Regions from separate parts of the Streptomyces sp. NPDC050263 genome, predicted to be linked through region 1. Evidence: riboswitches for the same ligand, from Rfam matches in the RefSeq annotation. Region 1 holds a riboswitch; each other region holds the start of a gene.

Region 1 (4,507 bases):
GACGAGGTACGGGCCTCCGTCGACGCCATCCTCATCGGCGCCGGCACGATCCGCGCCGACAACCCGCGGCTCCTCGTGAACTCCCCCGAGCGCCGCGCCGCCCGGGTCGCCGCCGGGCTTCCCCCGTACCCCCTCAAGGTCACCGTCAGCGGCTCCGGCGACCTCGATCCCGCCGCGAACTTCTGGCACACCGGCGGCGAGAAGGTCGTGTACACGACGGAGAAGGGCGCCGAGCGGGCCCGCGCGCTCGGCATCGCCGCGGACGTCGTCGCGCTCGGCCCCGAACTGGACTGGCGCCGCCTCCTCGAACACCTCCACGACGTGCGCGGCGTGCGGCGGCTCATGGTCGAGGGCGGCGGAATCATCCACACCCAGTTGCTCCGGCAGGGCCTCGCCGACGAACTCCAGCTCGTCCTCGCCCCGCTCTTCGTGGGCGACCCGGACGCGCCCCGCCTCTTCGGGCCGGGCGGCTACCAGGGCGGCCGCCTGCGCCTGCTGGAGACGCGGCGCATCGAGGACGTCGTCCTGCACCGCTACGAGCCCACCGCCCCCGGGGCCGGACCGCTGCCCGTCGCCGCCGACCGGCACTGGCTGGCCCTCGCCTGCGAGCTGGCGGCCGACTGTCCGCCGTCGGTGACCGCCTTCAGCGTCGGCGCGGTGATCGTCGCCGCCGACGGCACGGAACTCGCGCGCGGTCACTCCCGAGAGGCCGGCGACCCGGTCGTGCACGCCGAGGAGGCGGCCCTCGGGAAGCTCGACCCGGCCGACCCCCGGCTGCCCACGGCCACCGTCTACAGCAGCCTCGAACCGTGCGCCCGCCGCTCCTCGCGCCCGGCGCCCTGCGCCCGTCTCATCCTCGACGCGGGAGTGCGCCGGGTGGTCACGGCCTGGCGTGAGCCGGACACCTTCGTGACGGAGGCGGACGGCACCGGACTGCTGACGGCCGAGGGCGTCGACGTCCTCGTACTCCCGGAGTACGAGGAGCGGGCGAAGGCCCCGAACCGCCACCTCCTGTGACCCCCTGCGCAACCGTGGTGTTTGCGGCCCCGCTGATGGCGTACAGTTGTGTTCAACGGCGCGGGGTGGAGCAGCTCGGTAGCTCGCTGGGCTCATAACCCAGAGGTCGCAGGTTCAAATCCTGTCCCCGCTACTGAAGGCCGAGGGCCGGAATCCAGAACATGGATTCCGGCCCTCGGTGTTTTTCCCGGTTTCCTCCGGCAGGGCGGTCGTCGCGGTCGTCACTGCAGGTGAGCGCGTGATCCCCCTCCGCGCAGCGGCTGACGTCCTGTCAATGCCTGTGTAATTGCTGAGCCCGGCCAACTCGCCCGTTTTTCACCGGTCATGGGTCGAAAGTCCAGGCCGGAAATGTTGTTGATCAAGCAGAAGAGCTTGGAATCCCGACCCCGGGTCTATTAACGTTCGATAACGCAGCGCGGTCGTCCCAGCCGGCACAAGAGTCGGCTCCGTGCGCACTGCCGAATCCCGCAAGGGAACCGGGGAACCACCACCTTGGGGTGAATCTCGCGGAAGCCGTCGTGAGCTCGCAGAGCCCACGACCGGTTTACGCGCGTAGGAGACCTTCCCGCTCCGAACCCGTCAGCTAACCCGGTAGGCGACGGAAGGAAAGGAGTACGCCCGCGTGGCGTCCAACCGGCCTGCCCCAGAAGCCCCGTTCGTGCCGAGCCAGCGGTCCGCAGAGACCTTGGCCTACGGCAGCGTCCGCACCGACGAGGGCCCCTGGGAGGAGTGGAACCCCACCGCGGATTCCATTCGCCCGGTACGCGGCAAGCACCGCGTCGCCAAGCAGCGCGGCGGCGGGTTCGCCCGCAGCTCCACCGTCCTCGGCGTCGGCGTCATAGCCGCCGTCAGCGCGGGCGGCATGGCCAGCGCCAACACCGGCAAGGCCCCGGTCTCCATCTCCATGCCGGACCTGCCCAACGTGGGCTCCCTCATCTCCGACGACGAGCCGGCCGAGGACGCCGCGCCCGCCCTCGCCAACTTCGGGTCCGAGGCGCCCGCCACCGACACCGGCGAGAGCGCCACCGACGCCGGCGAGGCCCTGCGCAGCCGGATCATGGCGCAGGCCGAGTCGCAGCAGACCCAGCTCGAGACCAAGGCGGCAGCGGCCGCCGCTGCCGCCGCGGCCAAGGCCCAGGCCGACGCCGTCGCCAAGGCCGAGAAGGAGGCGGAGGCCAAGGCCTCCGCCGCGAAGAAGAAGGCCGCCGACGAGGCCGCCAAGAAGGCCGAGGCCGCGCGCCTGGCCGAACTGGCCACGCAGTACACGCTGCCGACCTCCTCGTACACGATCACCTCGACCTTCGGTCAGGCCGGTTCCCTCTGGTCCTCCGGCTACCACACGGGCCTCGACTTCGCCGCGCCCACCGGCACGCTCATCAAGGCCGTCCACAGCGGCACCGTCACCGAGGCGGGCTGGGCCGGTTCCTACGGCTACCGCACCATCCTCACGCTGGACGACGGCACCGAGGTCTGGTTCTGCCACCAGTCGTCGATCAGCGTCAGTGTCGGCCAGAAGGTCGGCACCGGTGACGTGATCGGCCGCGTCGGCGCCACCGGCAACGTCACCGGGGCCCACCTCCACCTCGAGGTCCACCCGGACGGCGGCTCCGACGGCATCGACCCGGCGGCCTGGCTGCGCAGCAAGGGCCTCAACCCCTGAGACCTCCCGGCCCCCGGCCGGCTCCCGACCCGACTTCCTACAGCCCTGACGGCCACCCCCGACGTCAGGGCTGTAGGGCGTTCGAAACTTATCGGTAGGGGTTGGGGGCGGGGTACGGCCCTGCGGGATACCCGTACGCCGGCCCTGCCGGGTACCCGGGGTGGTGCCCCTGGGGGTGCCCGTACGACCCGTACGACGACCCGTGGGCCCCGTACATCGGCCAGGGCGGCGCAGCCATCCGTACGGGTACCGGAGGGGCCGTCATCCGGGCCGCGTGGTCCAGCGCGGGCCGGGCGACGTCCTTCCGGCGCCACAGCTCGTTCAGCAGCTCCCGTTCCCGGAGGACGAAGTCGGCGTCTCCCCGCCCCCGCCGGCCGCGATGCCGCAGGAAGGCGAGGGACGTCGCGTACGCCTCGTACCGCGCCACCTCCCGCGCCGCCGGCCGGCCCAGGTGGCGTCCGGCGTATCCGCGGGCCAGCCGCCGGGCCCGCATCGAGCCGAGTGCGAACGGCTCGGCCGGGGTGAGCCAGCCGGCCGCCGCGTAGGCGGGCAGCTCCTCGCGCACGGTGCGCAGCTCACGTTGGCGGGTCCACACCACGAGCCAGGTGAGCAGCCCGAACGCGGGCACCATGATCGCCACGTACACCGCGAAGAAGCCGAACTCGCCGAACGACGAGGAGCCGTTCCACAGGGCGTGCATGCCCATGGCGAGGAGCAGCCCGGCCAACGGGAGCAGCACGCGGCGCAGCTGCCGACGGTCCCCGGAGAGCGCGGCGATGCCGAAGCCGATGCCGGTCAGGACGGTGAACAGGGGGTGCGCGAACGGCGACATGACGACGCGCACGAAGAAGGTCGCGGCGGTGACGGAGGAGATGCCGCTGTCGCCGGTCAGCTGGTCCGTGCCGAAAGCGGTGCCGAGGTAGAGGATGTTCTCGGTGAACGCGAAGCCGGTGGCGGTGACCCCGGCGATGACCACGCCGTCGACGATCCCGGTGAAGTCCCGCCTGCGGAAGAGGAAGACGAGCAGGACGGCGGCGGCTTTGGCGGACTCCTCGACGACCGGCGCTATGACGGTCGCCCCCAGGGTGTCCGCGCTGGACGGGTCGGCGGTCGCCATCGCTATCCATCTCGTCGCGAAGCTGTTGGCGACGATGGCTATCAGCGCCGCCGCGCACGCGCCCCAGGCGAAGGCGAAGACCAGGTTCCGCCAGGGCCCGGGCTCGACCCGGTCGAGCCACCGGAAGGCGGCGACGAGCAACGGCACCGGCAGCACGGCCAGCCCGAGCCCGACCAGGAAGCCCTCCGAGCCGGTCTGTTCGCGCACCAACGCCAGGATGACCAGGCCGGAGAGCGCGAGCAGCGTGATCAGCGCCCCGTACCGCACCCCTCTGTGCTGCCACCAGTGCGCGTGCCGGAGGACGCCGTCCTCGGGCGCCCCGCCGGGATGCGGCGGATGCGGCGGATAGGGCGGGAACGGGGGACTGATGGCCACGGCATCGACCCTAACGAGGGAGGGGACTGTGGTGGACGGAGTCGGTGGGTCAGCGATCCCCGTGCCGGTTGCCTGCCTGCGGTCTGCTCGGCAGCGGTCTGCTGGGCTACGGTCTGCTGGGCTGCTGGACGCGATGCTGTACGCGCGTGAAGAGCAGATCGTTCACCACGTGCCCCTTGTCCAGCCCCTGCCCCTCGAACCGGGTCAGCGGCCGGAACTCGGGCCGGGGCGCGAACCCGCCGTCGACCCGGGTGTTCTCGAAGTCGGGGTGCGCGGTGAGCACCTCCAGCATCTGCTCCGCGTACGGCTCCCAGTCCGTGGCGCAGTGCACGATCGCG
Region 2 (4,507 bases), on a different contig from region 1:
CGGCGATGTCGGCGCGCTGGGAGACGTACTGGCGCATCGGGTAGGCCAGGGCCACGATCAGCGTGCACAGGACGAGCGCCAGCAGGGCCGCCCGGCCGGTGAGGCGGGAGCGGCGGGCCTGACGCTTGGTCTGGGAGCGGTAGACCCGGGCCGCGGTCTGCTCGCCGAGCAGCTTGATCCTGGTCGCGGTGGAGAAACGGTCCCGGTCCTTCACGGCCATGGGTCTTCCCCGCCTCCCGCTCTCACACGTGCGTACGTCCCCGCACACGGTACGGGACCGGGTACGGGGACGTACGTACGACGCTTCCTACTGTTGCCTGTCAGCCCTTGAAGCGGGGGAAGGCCGAGCGACCGGCGTACACCGCCGCGTCGTCGAGGATCTCCTCGATGCGCAGCAGCTGGTTGTACTTGGCGACGCGGTCCGAGCGGGCCGGGGCGCCGGTCTTGATCTGGCCGCAGTTCACGGCGACGGCGAGGTCGGCGATGGTGACGTCCTCGGTCTCGCCGGAGCGGTGGGACATCATGCACTTGAAGCCGTTGCGCTGGGCGAGCTCGACGGCGTCCAGGGTCTCGGTCAGCGAGCCGATCTGGTTCACCTTGACGAGCAGGGCGTTGGCGGAGCCCTCCTCGATGCCGCGGGCCAGACGCTCCGGGTTGGTGACGAAGAGGTCGTCGCCGACGATCTGGACCTTGTCGCCCAGCTTCTCGGTGATGACGTTCCAGCCGGCCCAGTCGTCCTCGTACAGCGGGTCCTCGATGGAGACGAGCGGGTACGCGGAGACGAGCTCCTCGTAGTACTCGGTCATCTCGGCGGCCGAGCGGGACTTGCCCTCGAACTCGTACTTGCCGTCCTTGTAGAACTCGGACGCGGCGACGTCGAGCGCGAGCGCGATCTGCTCGCCGGGGACGTAACCGGCCTGCTTGATGGCCTCGACGATGAGGTCGAGGGCGGCGCGGTTGGACTCCAGGTTCGGGGCGAAGCCGCCCTCGTCGCCGAGGCCGGTGGACAGGCCCTTGGTCTTCAGCACCTTCTTGAGGGTGTGGTAGACCTCGGCGCCCCAGCGCAGGGCCTCGGAGAAGGACTCCGCGCCGATCGGGGCGATCATGAACTCCTGGATGTCCACGTTGGAGTCGGCGTGCGAGCCGCCGTTCAGGATGTTCATCATCGGCACCGGCAGCAGGTGCGCGTTGGGGCCGCCCAGGTAGCGGAACAGCGGCAGATCGCTGGCCTCGGAGGCGGCGTGGGCGACGGCGAGCGAGACGCCGAGGATGGCGTTGGCGCCGAGGGAGCCCTTGTTGTCGGTGGCGTCCAGGTCGAACATGGCCTGGTCGATCAGGCGCTGCTCGGTGGCGTCGTAGCCGACGAGCTCCGGGCCGATCTGCTCGATGACGGCGAGGACGGCCTTCTCGACACCCTTGCCGTGGTAGCGGTTCGGGTCACCGTCGCGGAGCTCGACGGCCTCGAAGGCACCGGTGGAGGCGCCGGACGGAACGGCGGCACGACCCGTGCTGCCGTCGTCGAGGCCGACCTCGACCTCGACCGTGGGGTTGCCTCGGGAGTCCAGGATTTCCCGGGCTACGACGACGTCGATGGACGGCACGAGCATCTCCTTCTTGGGATGTGACGCTGAGAGTGCGGGGCCCGTGGGCCTTGCGACTAGAGCCTAACCGCCCGAGGGGCGTCGGCAGCCGACCGACCGCCCTGTGGACGAACTGACCGTACACATTGTTCCCGCCCGGAACAAAGGGGAAGTGACAAACAGCCAAAGAGAAACCCCGCTCCGGCGCGTACGGGGGAACACGCACCGGAGCGGGGGGCCCGTGGGGACGGGGGGTGACCCTCACGAGGTCTTCAGTGTGCGGACCCCGCCCATGAGGGCGCTGTGACCTCCCTGGGAGCCGGATGTCACTTCGGGAGCGGGGGCCCGCTACGGGAGCCGGGGCTCACTTCAGGTGCAGCTGCTGGCCCGGGTAGATGAGGTCGGCGTCGTCGACGATGTCCTTGTTCAGCTCGAACAGCTTCTGCCAGCCGCCGGCGACCTTGTGCTTCTCGGCGATGGAGCTGAGGGTGTCGCCCTTGACGACCTTGTACTCGCCGTCGCCCTTCTCGACCTTCTTGCCGGTCGGGGTGGTGACCGTCTTGGAGGCGGCCGGGCGGTCGGTCGAGCGGGAGGCGCTCTGCTCCTCGGTCGAGCGGGTGCTGGTGCTCGTGTCGCTGCCGGAGGAGCCGGAGGACTCGGCGCTGCCGCCGTCGTAGGCGGCGCCGGACAGGCCCGTGCCGCAGACCGGCCAGGCGCCCTTGCCCTGGCCCGCGAGGACCTTCTCGGCGACGGCTATCTGCTGGGCCTTGGAGGCCTGGTTGGCCTGCGCCGCGTACTGCGTGCCGCCGTACGCGGCCCAGGTGGAGGCGGAGAACTGCAGGCCGCCGTAGTAGCCGTTGCCGGTGTTGATGGACCAGTTGCCGCCGGACTCGCACTGGGCGACCTTGTCCCACTCGGCGGCGGTGGCGGCGGAGGCGTTGCCCGCCGCCATGAGCGGGGCGGCGATGGCGACACCGGTGACGCCGGCCAGCGCGGCGACGCGGGTGGCCTTGGACGGACGGCGGTGCTTGCCCTTACCGGAAAACAGCATGGTGGATCCCCTCACCGACGCCTGCGAGGTGAGCTGTCGGGTTCGGGCCGGTTGAGTTGCCCGGCCGCGCACCTCGCGGTGCGCGGCTTCACCCCGAGCCGGTTCCAGCGTCAACCGCTGTCCCCGGCACTTACCTTGGGTCCCCCGCTCCTGCCTACGGCGCTTGACGCGACGACTGTTCCCGGGCAGCCGCTGGCAGGACTCGGCGTTGCGACGACCGGGGCTCGGATTGCCGAGCGGCCTTGACCGTAGCCACGTGATCCGCGGAAATTCAAAGACGATCAGGGCTTCTGAGACTCATCCCACACTTTCACCAAACCGGACATTCTGGAGCGAAGTGTGACGTGAACTCCCGGCGTTTTTCTGTGCGTTCCTGCCCTATTGAACCGCTGTGTCGAGGGTCTGACCGGGGGCGATGTCGCTCGGGTCGGCGCCGATGACGTCCTTGTTCTCGGCATAGAGGGCCTGCCATCCGCCGTCGATGCCAAGGGAGTCGGCGATGGAGACGAGCGAGTCACCTCCCTGGACCACGTAGGCGACCGCGGCATGCCGGCCGGTGGAGGCGGGGGCAGTGCCGTCCACGGCGGCGCCGTCCACAGCGGTGGCGGCCGGGCCGGTGGCGCTCTTCGTCGTCGGGGCCGCGGCCGGGGCCGCGGTCGGGGCCGCGCTCTCGTCGGCGGTCGCGCCGCGGTGTTTGCCGGAGCCGAGGGAGCCGGTGTCGACGAGGCTCCAAGAGCCCGCATCCTGGAACGACTTGTCCGAGTTGCCCGAGTCGTCCGCTTCCGACGTCGCCGAGGGGGAGCCGTCGACCTCGGCGGAGTCGTCCGCGGCGGCGGAGGACGAGGGGGAGGAAGGCGACGAAGGGGACGAGGGAGGTGAACTGGAAGAATCTGCGGACGAGTCGGATGTCTCGGACGATCCCGTCGAGCTGCCGTCGGCACTCGACGAGCCCGAAGAGTCCGAAGAGTCCGAGGAACCCGAAGAGTCCGAGGAGTCTCCGTCCAACCCCTTGGACAGGTCGGACAATCCGGACGAGGAAGACGAGTCGGACGAGTCGTCCGCCACGCCGGTGTCCACGTCCAGCGCGCCGTTCGCCTGGGTGAGCCCGGAGGTCAGCCCGCAGGTGCCCCACGCGCCGACGTCCTCGGCGGCGAGCAGCTTCTGCGCCACGGCTATCTGCTGGTTGCGGCTGGCCAGGTCAGGGCTCGTCGCGTAGTCGAGTCCGCCGTACGTCTCCCACTGCTTCTGGGTGAGGCCCAGTCCGCCGCGCTCGCCGTCGGCCTTGCCGACGGCGCTCCACGAGCCGCCGGTCTCGCACTGCGCGACCTTGTCCCACACCGTGCCGTCGGCGGCGCTCGCGCCGGAGGCGGCCAGCAGCGGGATGGCGATGGCGGAGCCGGTCACTCCGGCGGCGACCAGGAGGGCCGGAGCCTGACGGGGGCGACGGTGACGACCGTTCCCGGAGAGCATGCGAGGGCCTTTCTCTGGACAGCGGTGACCGGCGCGACGGGTGCGACTGACGCGTCGCGCTGACGAGCGAACGTATCGGCACACGATCACTTGTCACAAGTTAATGCCGCGCAGATCACGTGAAGATCACAGAGTTGAGGGTCGGTCACCTTCGCCTCGCCGAATGGTCACACTCCGGCTGACAACCGGTCAGGCATGTACCGGAGTGAACTCGACCGGCAGGGTCCGCAGTCCGCGCATGATGAGCCCGCCACGCCACCTCAACTGGGCCGGGTCCTCGGCCAGTCGGAGGTCGGGCAGCCGGGTGAGGAGGGCGGCCAGCGCGGTCTGGCCCTCCAGGCGGGCCAGCGGCGCGCCCAGGCAGTAGTGGATGCCGTGGCCGTAGCCGAGGTGTTGATTGTCACGG
Region 3 (4,507 bases), on a different contig from region 1:
GAAGAGGTCCTGCGGGGAGCGGACGTCGACGGCGTTCCAGAAGTTGTTGAGGTCGGAGACCCGGTCGTTGACCCCGCCCGCGGAGACGGGCGTGGCGACGTACTCGATGACGTACGGCCCGGTGAACGGCCGCTTGAACCAGATCGTCGCGCCGGCGGGCACGTCGACCTCCAGGGTTTCGCGCGAGGCGGTGACGGTCCCGCCCTTCTCCAGTTCCACGGCCCACTGCCGCAGCCCGTGCCGGAAGTCGTCGTGCGCCATGAGACGGCGGTGGCGGCGGGGCGTGGCGCTCGCGGTGGCGGCGGGCGAGAGGGCGGCCAGGGCGGTGCCGGCGGCGAGGGCTCCGAATGCTCTACGCGTGGTCGTCACGACGGTCTGCTCCTTCGGGGAGGGTGATGGCGGGCCCGGGGACACGGCGGGTCTCGGTGCCGAGGCAGTAGTCGGGGTACACGGACCGGAGGTGGCCGCGCACGGTCCGGCCGAGGCGGTACGCGGGGTTCTGGGCGAGCGCGCGGCCGCGGCTGGCGGCCGGCTCGGTGGAGGTGTAGAGGTGCGGGGCGGTGCGGTCGCCGGTGACGGCGACGGTTCTTCGACGGCGGGTGGCGTTCACCGGTGCTCCTTCACGGGCTTTCCGATGAGGGGGATCAGGCGGTCGGCCGCCGTGCGGTGGCCCTGGGCGCTCGGCGTGGACGGTGTCGTGGAAGTCACCGTCCGCCGCCGCGAGCCAGCCGGTGGCGTCGACGAACTCCGTGCGCCGGTCGGCGAGTTCGGCGACCACCGCGACGATGTCGGCGGCGTGCGCTCCGCCGAAGGGACGCAGGGCGAGAAGGCGGGCGTACGGTGCGGCCGCCCGCAGACGTTCGAGATGGGCGCGGCAGGCGGCGCGGAACTCGGCCGAGCCGAACGCGGTGTCGTCGGCGCCCTGGTTGACGACGATCACGTCGGCGTCGCGGTCCGGCCGGGCCGGGGAGCCCGCGCAGTTCCAGCCGTACGCGTCACCGGCGGCCGGCACTCCCCCGTGGCCGGCCTGGAGCACACCCTGGCGGCCGAAGCCTACCTGGGCGAGCGAGGCGTGCAGGGCGTCGGCGACCGGGGTGGGGTGGGCGGCCGTCCCGTCGGCGCAGTCCGAGGCGTCGTCCGCGCAGAGCGCCAGGACACCCTGGGTGACGAAGTCGCCGTAGAAGACCGACTCCGGTGCTCTCACGGCACGTCGCTCCAGCAGGCGGCCGCGGATCCCGGTCAGCGCGACCCCCGACTCCAGCGGCGGGGCCCACCGGTTCACCCGTGAGAAGACGTCCTTCACGGACAGCTCGGCCGTGTGCGGCCCCCGCCCGGTCGCCGTGATCCCGAGGTCGCCGCGGTCGCCGCGGTCGACGGCGTACAGCCGCTCGGGGCCGCCGTCGACGGAGACGTACACCTGCGCGGGCACGGTGACCGACGAGACGTCGCACAGGGTGTGGACGGCACTGGTCGCGGCGCACTCGAAGACGGCGGTGCGTCGGTGGACGATGCCGGACACGAGACCTCCGAAGAGCGGTAGAAAGCGCTTGCCCCCTGACGGAGATCACTGTGTACTCACTCTGGCCCGGCTGTCGATGGGGCGAAAACGGATGCCATGGGGCTGCCATACGCATGCCACACCAGCGCAATGAAACGATCAAGGAAACGCCTACGGAAACACCGAAGGCCGGACCCGGGGATCGGGGTCCGGCCTTCGGCTGCGTGTCAGGCGGTGGGTCGTCAGCGGGGGTCGGACGACCGGGACCTGCTCTAGACGGAGACTCCGTGCGAGCGCAGGTAGGCGATCGGGTCCACGTCCGAGCCGTAGTTCGGCGTGGTGCGGATCTCGAAGTGCAGGTGCGGGCCGGTCACGTTGCCGGTCGCGCCGGAGAGACCGACCTGCTGGCCCGCGGTCACGGTCTGACCGGCCGAGACCGACAGCTGCGACAGGTGGGCGTACTGGGCGTAGTAGCCGTCGGCGAGCTTGATGACGACCTGGTTGCCGTACGCGCCGCCCCAGCCCGCGGAGACGACGGTGCCCGCGCCCACGGCCTTGAGGGAGGTGCCGGTCGGCACGACGAAGTCGACACCGGTGTGGTAGCCGCTGGACCACATGCTGCCGGCCACGTGGTACGCGGTGCCGACGGAGGCGCCGGCCACGGGGAGCCGGTAACCGCTGGAGGCGCTCGTGCCGCTCTCGGCGGCCTGGGTGGTCGCCTTCGAGGACGAGGACGAGGTGGAGGCCTTCGAGTCGGACGACTTCGAGGACTTCGACGACTTCGAGGACGTCGAGGACTTCGACGACGAGCCGCCCGAAGAGGAGGACGAACCGGACGACTCGGTCGTGCCGGTCGCGGCCCGCTTGCCGATCGAGAGCTTGAGGCCGGGGTGGATCAGCGAGGGGTCGTCGCCGACGGCCGCGCGGTTGTCCTGGTACAGCTTCTGCCAGCCGCCGCTGACGTTCTGCTCGTCCGCGATCTTCGAGAGGCAGTCGCCGGACCGCACGATGTAGGTCTTGGCGGCGGCGGTCTTCCGGGTGACCGGAGCGGCCTGCACGGCGCTTTCCGAAACCGTCTGCGCGACCGACTGGGAAGCGGACTGGGCGGGGGCCGCGTGGGCGCCGGTGGCGCCCATGAGCGGAAGGGCGAGCGCTGCGCCGCCGGTTCCGGCGACGGCTATGGAACGAGTGAAGCGCTGGGTCTTCGGACGGCGGTGCTTACCCTTCGCGGGCATGGCGAATTCCTCTCCGGCGCCTGCGAGGTGAGCTGTCGGGTGCGAGCTGGAGATGCCCGGCCGCGCCGAGGCGCGGCTTTACCCCAAGCCTGTTCCGGGACCGGAACAGGCGGTTGTGCCTGTGGGTCCCCCGCTCCTGCCGTGGACGGGTGGGTGTGCGGACTCCGGGCGGCGGCAGGATTAGGCATCCGTCCGGATTGGTGTGGAACGTAAGCGACCAAGACGCACGGGGACAAGCAGAGGTTGCACGGCTAATGCATTTCTCTTGATCTGCTGCGAGAATTCCCGGTCACGCTCCGTGAATCCAAACGCCCGCGATTCACTGAATACCCTTGAAAAGCGCATGAATTACGTGAACATGACGTACGACGTACGGTCACGGATATGACGCTCCTCACGTGACAGCCCTCCAGGATCCTTTATTCCGGAGCGAGTTGGAATTAAGGATCCAATTCGGACAGAAAGCTCAGATGCGACGGAGTCGGATAACCGTCGCATCGAGGTCGCCCTTCAGGCCGGTGCGCAGCCCATGGTGCAACAGCACCGCACCCCGGTGGATTTCGCCCGTTTCGCGGCATTCGTACGACGCCGTCGGGTCGAGTCCGCGCAGCCGGAGCGCCGGTACGGGCTCCCCGAACCGCTGGGCCTGGAGCCAGGCGAGGACGACGCTCTCGTCGCCGCGCACGTACTGGACGGCGCTCAGGCCGCCTGCCGGGGGACGCAGCCGGTAGAGGTCGCCGTGTTGCACGAGGGGCCGGATGTCCTTGTAGAGGTCCACCCACTCCCGCGCCTGAGCCAACTCCTCCTCGCCCCACTCCGAGAGGTCGCCGCCGACGCCGAGCACACCGGCCATGGCGCTGACGAACCGGAAGCGCAGCGAGCTGGTCCGGCCGTTGAGCTGCGCGTTGGGGCTGTCGGTGACCCACGCGGCCATGACCCGGGCGGGGTGGATCTGACTGAAGCCGTGCTGGATGTCGAGCCGGTCGAGCGGGTCGGTGTTGTCGGAGGTCCACACCTGGTCGGTACGGCTCATGATCCCCAGGTCGATGCGTCCGCCGCCGCCCGAGCAGGACTCGAAGGCGACGCCCGGGTGGGCGGCCCGCAGTCGGTCCAGGAGGCCGTACAGGGCTCGCACATGGTCGACCCAGAGGCGCTGCGGGTAGGGGTCGTCCGGCCAGCCGGCGTCGGTGAAGCAGCGGTTGAAGTCCCACTTGACGTAGTCGACGGGGGCACTGGAGAGAAGCCCGTGGAGCTGCTGCCAGAGATACTCCTGGACATCCTCTCGCGCGAGGTTGAGTACGAGCTGATTGCGGAACTCCGTCCGCTTTCGTCCCGTTTGGAACTGCACCCAGTCGGGGTGGGCCCGGTACAGCTCGCTGTCGGGGTTGACCATCTCGGGCTCGACCCAGATGCCGAACTGCATGCCGAGAGCGTGCACGTAGTCCGCGAGGGGCTTCAGGCCGTTCGGGAAGCGGTCGGGGTTGGGCCGCCAGTCGCCGAGCCCGGCGTTGTCGCCGGTGCGCGCCCCGAACCAGCCGTCGTCGACGACGAACAGTTCGACCCCGATCGCCGCGGCGCGCCGGGCGAGGGTCGCCTGCTGCTCCTCGGAGATGTCGAAGTAGGTGGCCTCCCAGGAGTTGAACAGCACCGGCCGGTCCTGCTCGGCGTCCGGGACGACGTACGCGCGCTGGTAGGCGTGCCAGGCGCGGCTCGCGCCGCCGAAGCCGGCGTCGCTCCACAGCCCGGCGAAGACGGGCGTGGTGAAGGACTCGCC
Region 4 (4,507 bases), on a different contig from region 1:
GAGGCCGAGGGCGCGGACGCTGCCCTCGACCGGCTCGCGAAGCTGGTCGCCGAGGGTCTCGAGGAGCTCCCCGAGACCGTCTGAAAACCCTGACGGCGCACTGCCTTAAAGGCGTCGTCGGGCAACACCGAAGGGCTCGTCCGAATTGTCGGGCGAGCCCTTTGAATTTCCCGCTCATGGGCAGCAGAAATAGCGCCCCGCGAATTAACTCCTCTTTGTATACGGCCCCTGTGTTAATGCCGCAGACCCGTCATGTTTACGGGAGGTTGCGAAGTCCTCACACGGTCGACGCGCTCCACGCCGCCGGTGAAACGCAGTCGGTGCGCGGCCGTCGCGCGCTCGGTGTGCAACGCCGTGACCGCCCGCGCGCGCTCCCCGTCGCCGCGTGCCACCGCGTCCACGATCGCGCCGTGCTCCCCCCAGGACTCCACCGGGTCGGCCGGGGCGTCCACCGCGTACATCCAGGCGATCTTGTGGCGGAGCTGGGTGAGCATCGAGGTCAGGGCCTGGCTTCCGGAGGCCTGGGCGAGCGTCTCGTGGAACCAGCCCCCCAGGGAGCGCAGATCCTCGCTGTTGCCCCTCCTGGCCCGCTCCTGGCCCAGCCTGACGAGACCGCGCAGCACCTTCAGATGGGCCTCGGTGCGGCGCTGGGCGGCCCGGGAGGCGCCGAGCGGCTCCAGCAGCATGCGCATCTCCAGCAGGTCCGCGGCCTCCTGCTCGGTCGGCTCGGCGACGCACGCGCCCGCGTGCCGCCGCGTGACGACGAAGCCCTCCGCCTCCAGCGTGCGCAGCGCCTCCCGGACGGGCACACGGGAGACGCCGTAGCGGCGGGCGAGGAGTTCCTCCGTGAGGCGGCTGCCGCGCTCGTAGACACCCGAGACGATGTCGTCCCGGATGGCCGTGCACACCGAGTGCGCCGGAATACGCATGACGGACCTCCGCCTTAATCCCCGTGAAACGTCGATGATTGACGTGTGTTCCGTGACTCTATTGCAATCAGCGGGAATTTCCGATGGCGGGCTGGAATCCGTGGATATTTTTTGGACAGCGGGATCTCGAAAACGACGAAAGCCCCGGCCGGGAGGGCCGGGGCCGAACGATCTGTCGCCGTGCGTCGTCAGACGTTCACGCCGTGCTTGCGGAGATAGGCGACCGGGTCGATGTCCGAGCCGTACTCGGCGGTGGTGCGGGCCTCGAAGTGCAGATGCGGGCCGGTGACGTTGCCGGTCGCGCCGGAGAGGGCGATCCGCTGGCCCGGGGTGACCTGCTGGCCCACCGACACCTCGATGGACGACAGGTGACCGTACTGGGTGTACGTCCCGTCGTTCATCTTGATCACGACCTGGTAGCCGTAGGACCCGGCCCAGCCGGCCTCGACGACGGTGCCCAGGCCGACCGCGTGCACCGTGGTGCCGCTGGAGGCGTGGAAGTCGATGCCGGTGTGGCTGCCGGAGGACCACAGGGAGCTGCTGGCCTGGTAGCCGGTGGACACGTAGGACCCGGTGATCGGCAGCACGAAAGCGTTGAGGCGCTTGCGCTCGGCCTCGCGGGCGGCACGCACGCGTGCCTCACGCTCCTCCACGGCCTTCTTGGCGGCGGCCTCGCGGGCGGCCTCCTCGAAGGCGGCCTGCTTCTGCACCGCGACCTGGTCGTCGAGCTGCTCGGCGACGGACTCGCCGACCGTGACGACGGGGATCAGCCCGGTCTGCTCGGGCGTGGGCTCGGCGGCGAAGGCCGGAGTGGAGGCGACGGTGGCCATGACACCGGTGGTGGTGAGCGCCGCGACGCCCGCCGCGCGAACGGTGGTCCGTTGCATCCGGCTGGGCCGACGGTGCTTCCCGGTGGCGCAGGTGATCGCCATGAAGTTGGGGGTGTCCTTTCCTTCCCTCTCGCCTACCGGGTTAGCTGACGGGTTCGGAGCAGGAAGGTCTCCTACGGACCCCCTCGCGACTCGCGCGGGCGTCCGATTCACCCCAGGGACTTCTGGGCCCCTCCAGCCGCGAAGGTGGCGACAGGAGGGAGGGTCCCCGGCTCCCCTGGCTCGCGCCGTACGGGGACTCGGCGATGACTGTCCGGTGCCGCGGCTGCGGCGCACTGCCTGACGGACAGCCCGCACGAAGCTAAGCGGGGCGGGTTTCAATCCTCAAACGAATCCCGGTTTTTGTAGCGCATCCCACAGGGCAGACAGGCAACCTCCGCCCCAATTCGGACATCTAGCGGCCCTGGTGACGCTTCCGTCGACCAGGGCCCCTACACGCGCGTGCCGTTGCCGCGGACTGCTCGGCGGCCGGCTCTTCGGCCTACTCCGCGGACACCACCTTCACCTCGCCGATGCCGAGGGCCTCGACCGGTGCCTTGATCTGGGCCGCGTCGCCCACCAGGACGGTCACCAACCGGTCCACCGGGAAGGCGTTCACGGCCGCCGCGGTGGCCTCCACCGTGCCGGTCGCGGCGAGCTGCTGGTACAGCGTCGCCTGGAAGTCGTCGGGCAGGTGCTGCTCGACCTGGTCGGCCAGCGTGCCCGCGACGGCCGCCGCGGTCTCGAACTTCAGCGGCGCCACCCCGACCAGGTTCTGCACGGCGACGTCACGCTCGGCGTCGGTCAGCCCCTCGGCGGCGAGGGTGCGCAGCACCTTCCAGAGGTCCTCGAGCGCGGGACCGGTGTTCGGGGTGTCCACGGAGCCGCTGATGGCGAGCATCGCGGCGCCGGAGCCGTCCGGAGCGGACCGCAGGACCTGTCCGAAGGCGCGGACGCCGTAGGTGTAGCCCTTCTCCTCGCGCAGGACGCGGTCCAGACGGGAGGTGAGAGTGCCGCCGAGGCAGTACGTGCCGAGCACCTGAGCGGGCCACACGCGGTCGTGCCGGTCGGCGCCGATACGGCCGAGCAGCAGCTGCGTCTGGACGGCGCCGGGGCGGTCCACGATGACGACCCGGCCGGTGTCGTCGGCGGTCACCGGCGGCACGGGCCGCGGCTGGGCCGAGGAGCCCGTCCAGGCGCCCAGGGTGTCGCTGAGCAGCGCGTCCAGGTCGACGCCGGTGAGGTCGCCGACGACCACGGCGGTGGCCGTGGCGGGGCGGACGTGCTTCTCGTGGAAGGCGCGTACCGCCGCGGAGTCGATCTTCTCGACCGTCTCCGCCGTGCCCTGGCGCGGGCGGGACATGCGCGCGGTGGCCGGGAACAGCTCCTTGGAGAGCTCCTTGGCCGCGCGCCGGGAGGGGTTGGCCAGCTCGTGCGGGATTTCGTCCAGCCGGTTGCGGACGAGGCGCTCGACCTCGCTGTCGGCGAACGCGGGCGCCCGCAGCGCGTCGGCGAGGAGGCCGAGGCCCTTGGGCAGGCGCGAGGCCGGCACTTCGAGGCTCAGCCGGACGCCGGGGTGGTCGGCGTGCGCGTCCAAGGTGGCGCCGCAGCGCTCCAGTTCGGCGGCGAACTCCTCGGCGGAGTGCTTGTCGGTGCCCTCGGAGAACGCGCGCGCCATGATCGTGGCGACGCCGTCGAGGTCGGCCGGTTCGGCGTCCAGCGGGGCGTCGAGGAGGATCTCGACGGCGACGACCTGCTGGCCGGGGCGGTGGCAGTGCAGGACCGTCAGGCCGTTGGCCAGCGCGGCGCGCTCAGGCGCCGGGAACGCCCACGGCTTGGCCTCGCCCGCCCGGGGCTGGGGGTGGAAGTCCATCGTGGCGAGCTCGGTCACCGGGCCGCCTCCTCGTTCTCGTCCTGGTCGGCGGGGGCTTCGGCGGCGGTCGGCTCGTAGACGAGCACCGCGCGGTTGTCGGGGCGCAGGCGGGCCTTGGCGACCTCCTGCACCTCCTCGGGCGTCACGTCCAGCACCCGCTGGACGGCGGTGAGGGCGAGCTGCGGGTCGCCGAACAGGACGGCGTACCGGCACAGTTCGTCGGCGCGGCCGGCGACCGTGCCGAGCCGGTCGAGCCACTCGCGCTCCAACTGGGCCTGGGCGCGCTCCATCTCCTCGGCCGTCGGGCCCTCCTCTGCGAACCGCGCGAGCTCCTCGTCGATGGCGGCCTCGATGACGGGCACCTCGACGTCCCCGGACGTCTTCACGTCCAGCCAGCCCAGGGAGGGGGCTCCGGCGAGCCGCAGCAGGCCGAAGCCGGCCGCCACCGCCGTACGGTCGCGACGCACCAGGCGGTTGTAGAGCCGGGAGGACTCGCCGCCTCCGAGGACGGTGAGCGCCAGGTCGACGGCGTCGCACGCACGCGTGCCGTCCTCGGGCAGCCGGTAGGCGGCCATCAGGGCGCGGGCCGGCACCTCCTCCTCGACGATCTCGCGCAGTTGCCCGCCGATGACCTCGGGCAGCGCGCCGTCGCGCGGAGCGGGCTTGCCGTCGTGGCCGGGGATGGAGCCGAAGTACTTCTCGACCCAGGCGAGGGTCTGCTCCGGGTCGATGTCGCCGACCACGGACAGGACCGCGTTGTTGGGCGCGTAGTACGTGCGGAAGAACGCCCGCGCGTCCTCCAGCGTCGCCGCGTCCAGGTCGGCCATCGAGCCGAT

What was found. Region 1 has a riboswitch for cyclic di-AMP ahead of AB0J04_RS06030 (M23 family metallopeptidase). Riboswitches for the same ligand answer to the same signal wherever they lie in the genome.
Region 2: another riboswitch for cyclic di-AMP. It lies ahead of AB0J04_RS43175 (transglycosylase family protein); the one in region 1 lies ahead of AB0J04_RS06030 (M23 family metallopeptidase).
Region 3: another riboswitch for cyclic di-AMP. It lies ahead of AB0J04_RS02235 (LysM peptidoglycan-binding domain-containing M23 family metallopeptidase); the one in region 1 lies ahead of AB0J04_RS06030 (M23 family metallopeptidase).
Region 4: another riboswitch for cyclic di-AMP. It lies ahead of AB0J04_RS08225 (M23 family metallopeptidase); the one in region 1 lies ahead of AB0J04_RS06030 (M23 family metallopeptidase).

Annotation. Positions count from the first base shown of each region.
Region 1 is NZ_JBFAKW010000009.1:20,643-25,149, reverse strand. Features, by position in the region: gene AB0J04_RS06040 (dihydrofolate reductase family protein) at 1-1,017, shown strand, start outside; tRNA gene AB0J04_RS06035 (tRNA-Met) at 1,077-1,150, shown strand; cyclic di-AMP (ydaO/yuaA leader) riboswitch at 1,464-1,632, shown strand; gene AB0J04_RS06030 (M23 family metallopeptidase) at 1,640-2,677, shown strand; gene AB0J04_RS06025 (PrsW family intramembrane metalloprotease) at 2,766-4,169, opposite strand; gene trmB (tRNA (guanosine(46)-N7)-methyltransferase TrmB) at 4,276-4,507, opposite strand, start outside.
Region 2 is NZ_JBFAKW010000190.1:6,883-11,389, reverse strand. Features, by position in the region: gene AB0J04_RS43185 (septum formation initiator family protein) at 1-220, opposite strand, end outside; gene eno (phosphopyruvate hydratase) at 321-1,607, opposite strand; gene AB0J04_RS43175 (transglycosylase family protein) at 1,945-2,631, opposite strand; cyclic di-AMP (ydaO/yuaA leader) riboswitch at 2,635-2,803, opposite strand; gene AB0J04_RS43170 (transglycosylase family protein) at 3,010-4,101, opposite strand; gene AB0J04_RS43165 (cytochrome P450) at 4,291-4,507, opposite strand, start outside.
Region 3 is NZ_JBFAKW010000003.1:119,784-124,290, reverse strand. Features, by position in the region: gene AB0J04_RS02245 (DUF6250 domain-containing protein) at 1-369, opposite strand, end outside; gene AB0J04_RS02240 (SGNH/GDSL hydrolase family protein) at 353-1,519, opposite strand; gene AB0J04_RS02235 (LysM peptidoglycan-binding domain-containing M23 family metallopeptidase) at 1,771-2,733, opposite strand; cyclic di-AMP (ydaO/yuaA leader) riboswitch at 2,738-2,895, opposite strand; gene AB0J04_RS02230 (alpha-galactosidase) at 3,200-4,507, opposite strand, start outside.
Region 4 is NZ_JBFAKW010000012.1:84,248-88,754, forward strand. Features, by position in the region: gene AB0J04_RS08215 (HPr family phosphocarrier protein) at 1-84, shown strand, start outside; gene AB0J04_RS08220 (GntR family transcriptional regulator) at 234-929, opposite strand; gene AB0J04_RS08225 (M23 family metallopeptidase) at 1,118-1,861, opposite strand; cyclic di-AMP (ydaO/yuaA leader) riboswitch at 1,876-2,074, opposite strand; gene AB0J04_RS08230 (pitrilysin family protein) at 2,301-3,689, opposite strand; gene AB0J04_RS08235 (pitrilysin family protein) at 3,686-4,507, opposite strand, start outside.